One region of the Pseudomonas sp. 2 genome, then DNA from elsewhere that is predicted to be linked to it. Evidence: riboswitches for the same ligand, from Rfam matches in the RefSeq annotation. Region 1 holds a riboswitch; each other region holds the start of a gene.
What was found. Region 1 has a riboswitch for cobalamin ahead of cobW (cobalamin biosynthesis protein CobW). Riboswitches for the same ligand answer to the same signal wherever they lie in the genome.
Positions count from the first base shown of each region.

Region 2: another riboswitch for cobalamin. It lies ahead of AC1MEK_RS11465 (ABC transporter substrate-binding protein); the one in region 1 lies ahead of cobW (cobalamin biosynthesis protein CobW).
Region 3: another riboswitch for cobalamin. It lies ahead of cobO (cob(I)yrinic acid a,c-diamide adenosyltransferase); the one in region 1 lies ahead of cobW (cobalamin biosynthesis protein CobW).

Region 1 is NZ_JBWXNG010000001.1:122,278-124,538, reverse strand. Features, by position in the region: cobalamin riboswitch at 72-301, opposite strand; cobalamin riboswitch at 523-741, shown strand; gene cobW (cobalamin biosynthesis protein CobW) at 876-1,940, shown strand; gene cobN (cobaltochelatase subunit CobN) at 1,944-2,261, shown strand, end outside.
Region 2 is NZ_JBWXNG010000005.1:384,394-386,654, reverse strand. Features, by position in the region: gene AC1MEK_RS11465 (ABC transporter substrate-binding protein) at 1-978, opposite strand, end outside; cobalamin riboswitch at 1,114-1,319, opposite strand; gene AC1MEK_RS11460 (aspartate/glutamate racemase family protein) at 1,521-2,243, opposite strand.
Region 3 is NZ_JBWXNG010000002.1:18,420-20,680, reverse strand. Features, by position in the region: gene AC1MEK_RS03075 (PQQ-dependent sugar dehydrogenase) at 1-442, opposite strand, end outside; cobalamin riboswitch at 567-783, shown strand; gene cobO (cob(I)yrinic acid a,c-diamide adenosyltransferase) at 892-1,503, shown strand; gene AC1MEK_RS03065 (cobyrinic acid a,c-diamide synthase CobB) at 1,500-2,261, shown strand, end outside.

The DNA of each region.
Region 1 (2,261 bases):
GAAGGCGCAAAGGCGCGCCGCTGACAGGACGTCAGTGGCGAACTCAACTGCACCCGCCCACCGCGGGTCTGTTATGTGAACGTTGTCGGGCCGGTCTCCGGGCTTGCGAGGGGCATCGGGCTGATTAACAGCACCAAGCCTGCAAGAATCGCCTTCCCATATCGCTGACCGACACAGTGGATCTGACTCTTCGCTCGCTTACCGTTGCGGGGGCAGCGCCGGACTTGCACAAGCCTTGTGGCCTGTACGCACCGGTTTCCCGTTTCACCCTGTGAAGGGCACCCGTAACAAGGTGTGTAGGAGAGCATGGGGCGGGGCGGCAGTCAATCGGACAACGTGGTCCTGCGGCTGGCAGAGGTCAATGTGGGAGTGAGCTTGCTCACGAAAGGGCTTTGACAGGCGTCATAAATAGTGGGGCTAGGTGATCGCTTTCGTGAGCAAGCTCACTCCCACAAAAAAGCCAGGCCGAATCTCGCATCGCGCAACACGCCGTTTCTGCGTTGACCTTCTTTCAGCCACTGCGTAGCCTTGCGCACTTGAGGTTCACCGATCTGCCTGTCGACCCGGCAGCGGTGCTAAGAAGGGAATGTGGTTCGATGCCACAGCTGCCCCCGCAACTGTAAACGGACAGGTTCATTGCACAGCCACTGCACCCGCGGGAAGGCGCGATGAACGCTCGTCGGCTGATCCACGCCGCGAGCCACCGTGAGCCAGGAGACCTGCCTCGAACGGACGTCACGTCCATGCATTCTCTTTACAACCGGGCGGGGTGATCCGGTGGCGAATCCAACGGCGGGCCTGCGTACAGCATGGGGCGCGCGGTTCTCGTCCTGTTTGCCCGCCGCAACGCCGCAGAGCATTCGATAGGGCATCCGATGAAAACACTGGCCAAACTTCCCGTCACCATCGTCACCGGCTTTCTGGGCTCGGGCAAGACCACGCTGCTGCGCCACATGCTCGACAACGCCGAAGGCCGCCGGATCGCGGTGATCGTCAACGAGTTCGGCGAGCTGGGCATCGACGGCGAAATCCTCAAGCAGTGCACCATCGGCTGCACCGAAGAAGAAGCCAATGGCCGCGTCTATGAATTGGCCAACGGCTGCCTGTGCTGCACCGTGCAGGAAGAATTCTTCCCGGTGATGCAGGAACTGGTCGCCCGTCGCGGCGATCTGGACCACATCCTCATCGAAACCTCGGGCCTGGCCCTGCCAAAACCCTTGGTGCAAGCCTTCCAGTGGCCGGAAATCCGCAACGCCTGCACGGTCGATGCGGTGATCACCGTTGTCGACAGCCCGGCAGTGGTGGCGGGCACCTTCGCCGCCTTCCCCGATCAGGTCGACGCCCAGCGCAAACTCGACCCGAATTTGGACCACGAATCCCCGCTGCACGAGCTGTTCGCTGATCAGCTGGCCAGTGCTGACCTGGTGGTCCTGAACAAGGCCGACATGCTCGACGCCCAGGCGCTGGCCGCCGTGCGTGCCGAAGTCGCCGAAGAACTGCCGCCTGCAGTGAAAATCATCGAAGCCAGCAAGGGCCAACTGCCGATCAACGTGCTGCTGGGCCTGGGCGCAGAGTCCGAGCTGCATATCGATGGCCGCAAGACCCACCACGATCACCACGAAGGCGACGACCATGACGACCACGATCACGACGCGTTCGATTCCATCTCTATCTCGCTGCCCCAGGCCGACGAAGCACTGCTGCTCGATGCGCTGACTCAGGCAGTGATCCAGCACGGCATCCTGCGGGTCAAAGGCTTCGCGGCGATTCCCGGCAAACCGATGCGCCTGCTGGTGCAGGGTGTGGGCACGCGCTTCGACAAACATTTCGACCGCGCCTGGAAGGCCGACGAGGAGCGCGTCAGCCACATGGTGCTGATCGGTCAGGACCTCGACGCTGCCGCCATCGAAGCTCAGCTGCGCGCCGCCATTCAGGGCTGATCCATGCACCTGCTGCGCACCCAGCCCGGTGGCTTTGTCCCCGATGACAGCATCGCCGATCTGGGACAGACCCCGGCCGATCTGGTGATCCTGTGCAGTGGCGATTCACACCTGGCGCTGCTGGCCGAGACCGCCCAGCAGCTGCCGGACGACTACCCGAGCCTGCGTCTGGCCAACCCGATGCAGGTGCAGAACCACGCCTCGGTCGACCTGTACGTCGACGAGGTGCTGCGTCACGCCAAGGTCATCCTGATTTCCCTGCACGGCGGCATCGGCTACTGGCGCTACGGCGTCGAGCGGCTGGTGGAGCTGGCCGGCAGA
Region 2 (2,261 bases), on a different contig from region 1:
GAGCTGCTCGATGCCGTCGAACAGGCGCACGCTGGATTCCATGGCGCTGGCGTCCATGATCACTATCCGGTTGTTTTTCACCGCATCCATGTTGCGGGTGACCGGGTCGGATTTGAGGAAGGCCAGCTTCTTCTCATGATCGTCGGCCGGGAAACGGCGACGATCCATGCGCGCGATGACCAGGATGCTCGGGTTGGCCTTGGCGATGGTTTCCCAGCCCACGGTCGGCCATTCTTCGTCGGATTCGATGACATTGCGCATGCCCAGGGTGTCGAGCATGAAATTCGGGATACCCTTGCGCCCGGCCACGAAAGGCGCGGCGTTGAGCTCAGGGCTGGAGAACCAGAACAGCGCCGAGAGCTGCTGGCTGTCGTGGGATTTCGCCTCAGCGACCGCCTTGGCCAGGCGCGCCTGGAAGTCGGCGACCAGTGCCTGGCCGCGGTCCTGCACGTCGAAGATTTCAGCTTGCTGGCGCACGCTCTTGTACAGGGTCTCGATGTCGAACGCCTTGAGTCGGGTGCCGTCGGCGCCGACCAGATTGTCTTTGCCTTCGCAATCAGACGGCAGGATGTAGGCCGGAATCTTCAGGTCGGCGAACTGCTGGCGGGTACCGACCGCGCCTTGCGGGCCGACCATCCATTCGAACTGCACCGGCACGAAGTCCGGGCGTTTGCCGATCACCGATTCGAAGCTCGGCGCATTGTCGGCCAGGCGCTCGATCTGGCTGTTGGCGTCCTGGTACTGCGCCAGTACCTGGTTGAACCACAGCGAGGTGCCGACCACTTGCTGGCTCAGGCCCAGGGCGTAAAGCATTTCGGTGGCGGCCTGGCCGATGGTCACGGCCTTTTGCGGGGCATGGGCGAAGGTCAGCGGCACGCCGCAGTTGTCGATCGTCAGCGGGTAGTGGGTGGGCGCGGCGAGGGCGGCGCTAGAGAGCGTCAGACCGGTGAACAGGGTGGCAAGGCGGCGCAGCGACATGAACGCAAATCTCCAGTAAGGCTGATTGCCGACGAATCGCTACTGGAAAGCACATCCCGATCATGCGATGCATGAAAGGCTGGCGCGGGTGAAAACCTGCACGAACGGATGTCCTTCCCGGACACCCCGCCGGTGAATGATTGACGCTTGCCGGCAGGTCTCCTGACTGGCGCGTCATTGCCATGCTCCGGCCTTCCCGGGAGGACCCAGTGGCGATCGTGAAGCAGGGCTCAGCGCCTACAGTTGCGGGGACAGTTCCGTTTGAGCCTTTGTCCCTGAAGCGGTCAGGCTCGCGGATTCCCTATTAATTCCGAGTGGAAACCGGCGGCGGGGATACTAAACGATTTGAAGAGAGCGGGCGAATCCGCTTTTGATTCTGCCCGCAGGGCGTGGGAGCAAGCTTGCTCGCGATCTGGCGCGCAGCGGCAGCAAAACCATGCGCCTCGGCATTGTCAGACATACCGCGTGCTCAGGGTTTACTGCCGCTGCGCGCCAGATCGCTGGCAAGCCAAGCTCCTACGCCCTGCGGGCAGAAGCTGATATCACAGACTGAGCGGCCAGCCGATCACCTTCTTGGTACGCGGCGTGGCATAGGTGCGCACCTTGGAGGTCTTCAACCCCAGCCGCATCAGCGACTCGGCCAACGCCACGGCGGCCGTCACGCCATCCACCACCGGCACCCCGGCGCGGTCGCGGATCATCTGGTCCAGGCCCGCCATGCCGCCGCAGCCCAGGCAGATCACCTCGGCCTTGTCGTGGGTCACGGCATGGGCGGCCTGTTCGACAATCGCCTCGATTGCGCGCCCGGGCATTTCTTCAAGCTCCAGCACGCTCATGCCGCTGGCCCGCACCGAAGCGCAGCGCTCGTACACCCCGGCCAGTTTCAGACGATCCTCGATCAGCGGCACCGCACGGTCCAGCGTGGTCACCACCGAATACTTGTGGCCCAACAGCATCGCCAGGCTGGCCGCCGCTTCGGTGATGTCCACCACCGGCACTTCCAGCAACTCCTGCAACCCTTCGCGGCCGTGCTCGCCGTAACCGGCCTGGATCACCGCGTCGAACGGCTGGTCGTAGGACATCACGCGGTCCATCACCGCAATGGCCGCCAGGTAGCTCTCGAAATTGCCTTCGACCGATTCCGCGCCGAAGCGCGGGGTCAGGCCGACGATTTCGGTACCGGGCGAGGCGACGCTGCGCGCCTGCTCGGCGATGGTCTGGGTCATCGACTGGGTGGTGTTGACGTTGACGATCAAAATTCGCATGGGTGGAGTCTCTCGCTT
Region 3 (2,261 bases), on a different contig from region 1:
TGCGGGTTTCCGCGACGCCGTCGTGGTCCTTGTCGCGCAGCAGGGTGATGCGGTTCGGACTGGGCACGCCCGCGCCCGCGCGGCCCATGACTTTCTTCATGACCCAGCCGCGAATGCCCTTGCCGTCGTCGGGTTTGGGCGGTGCGTTGGTTTCGGCCACCAGCACGTCGCCATTGGGCAACACGTACAGCCAGCGCGGGTGGTCGAGGTTTTCGGCGAAGGCCGCCACCTGGGTGCCCGGCGCTGCGACCGGCCTGGCGCCGGCCGGCCAGCCCACGGCCGGGGCGATGTTCACAGTGGGGATCAGGGTCTTGTTCGGCTCGGGCAACTGGGGCGAGGGGCCCATGCCGTCGGCCACCTGCAACCTGGAGGATTCACCGCAGGCCGAAAGGCCCGCCGCTACCAACAGCAACATCACAACCTGGGGTTTGCGCGTGAGCATCTTCGATCTCCCTTTCCTGGCAGTCATGCAATGGCATGTGTATGAAATAGAGACGCAGTGCGGTAAGGGGTTCAACCGCAGAACAAACGCCTGTTCGATTGACGCTCCGGGGTCAACCCTCTAACCTTCGCCGATTGTTTCAGGTGCCCGCGACCGCGACCGGTCGACAGGGTGAAACAGGGAAGCCGGTGCGAGCGTTCGCGATCTATCCCGGCACTGCCTCCGCAACGGTAAATGAGTCAAGGCTGCGCACGATGCCACTGTGTCCATGGGCATGGGAAGGCGCGCGGCCGGCAGCATCGCTCATGAGTCCGGAGACCGGCCTGATCCACCCGAACGGCATCACGGAGGGCGATGCTCTGCGCAGGCCCGGACTGTTCCGGTGCCTGCTGTCAGTCCTTGCCTGCGTCCTTCGTCTGTCCTGTCTGCCCCTCAAGCGGAGAGCCGAGATGAGCGAATCCCCCGAACGTGACGAACGCCACCTGGCGCGCATGCAGCGCAAGAAAGCGATCATCGATGAGCGCATTGCCAGCGCACCCAACGAATGCGGCCTGCTGGTGGTACTGACCGGCAACGGCAAAGGCAAGAGCAGCTCGGCCTTCGGCATGCTCGCCCGGGCCATGGGCCACGGCATGCAGTGCGGCGTGGTGCAGTTCATCAAGGGGCGTAATGCCACCGGCGAGGAGCTGTTCTTCCGCCGCTTCCCCGAGCAGGTGCGCTACCACGTCATGGGCGAAGGCTTCACCTGGGAAACCCAGGACCGCCAGCGTGATATCGCCGCCGCCGAGGCCGCCTGGGCGGTCACCCGGCAGATGCTGCGCGATCCGGAGATCGGCCTGGTGATCCTCGATGAGCTGAACATCGCCCTCAAGCACGGCTATCTGGATCTTGATCAGGTCCTTGGCGACCTGCAGGCCCGCCCGCCGATGCAGCATGTGGTGATCACCGGCCGTGGCGCCAAGCAGGAACTGATCGACCTGTCCGACACCGTTTCCGAGATCGCCGTGGTCAAGCACGCGTTCCAGGCCGGTATCAAGGCGCAGAAGGGCATCGAGCTGTGAGTGAGCCGCGCACCTGTCCCGCGGTGCTGATCGCCGCGCCTGCTTCCGGGCAGGGCAAGACCACCGTCACCGCCGCGCTGGCCCGCCTGCATCGCAATCAGGGGCGCAAGGTGCGGGTGTTCAAATGCGGGCCGGATTTTCTCGACCCGATGATTCTGGAGCGCGCCAGCGGCCATCCGGTCTATCAGCTCGACATGTGGATGGTGGGTGAAGACGAGAGCCGGCGCCTGCTCTGGGAAGCGGCGGGCGAGGCCGACCTGATCCTGATCGAAGGCGTGATGGGGCTGTTCGACGGCACGCCGTCCAGCGCTGACCTGGCGCGGCACTTCGGCGTGCCGGTGCTCGGCGTGATCGACGGCACCGCCATGGCTCAGACCTTTGGCGCCCTGGCGCTGGGCCTTGCGCGTTATCAGCCGGACCTGCCTTTTGCCGGGGTGCTGGCCAATCGCGTGGGCACAGTGCGCCATGCGCAATTGCTCGAAGGCAGCCTCACGGAAGGCCTGCGCTGGTACGGCGCGCTCTCCCGGGAAACCGGGATCGAGCTGCCGAGCCGCCATCTGGGCCTGGTTCAGGCCAGCGAGCTGAACGATCTGGACGTTCGCCTGGACGCCGCCGCTGCCGCGTTGGCCAGCACCTGCGATTCAGCCCTGCCGCCTGCGGTGACCTTTGCCGCGCCGCAGATCGTGCCGGTCGAACCGTGGCTTGCCGGTGTGCGCATCGCCGTGGCCCATGACGAAGCCTTCGCCTTTACCTACGGC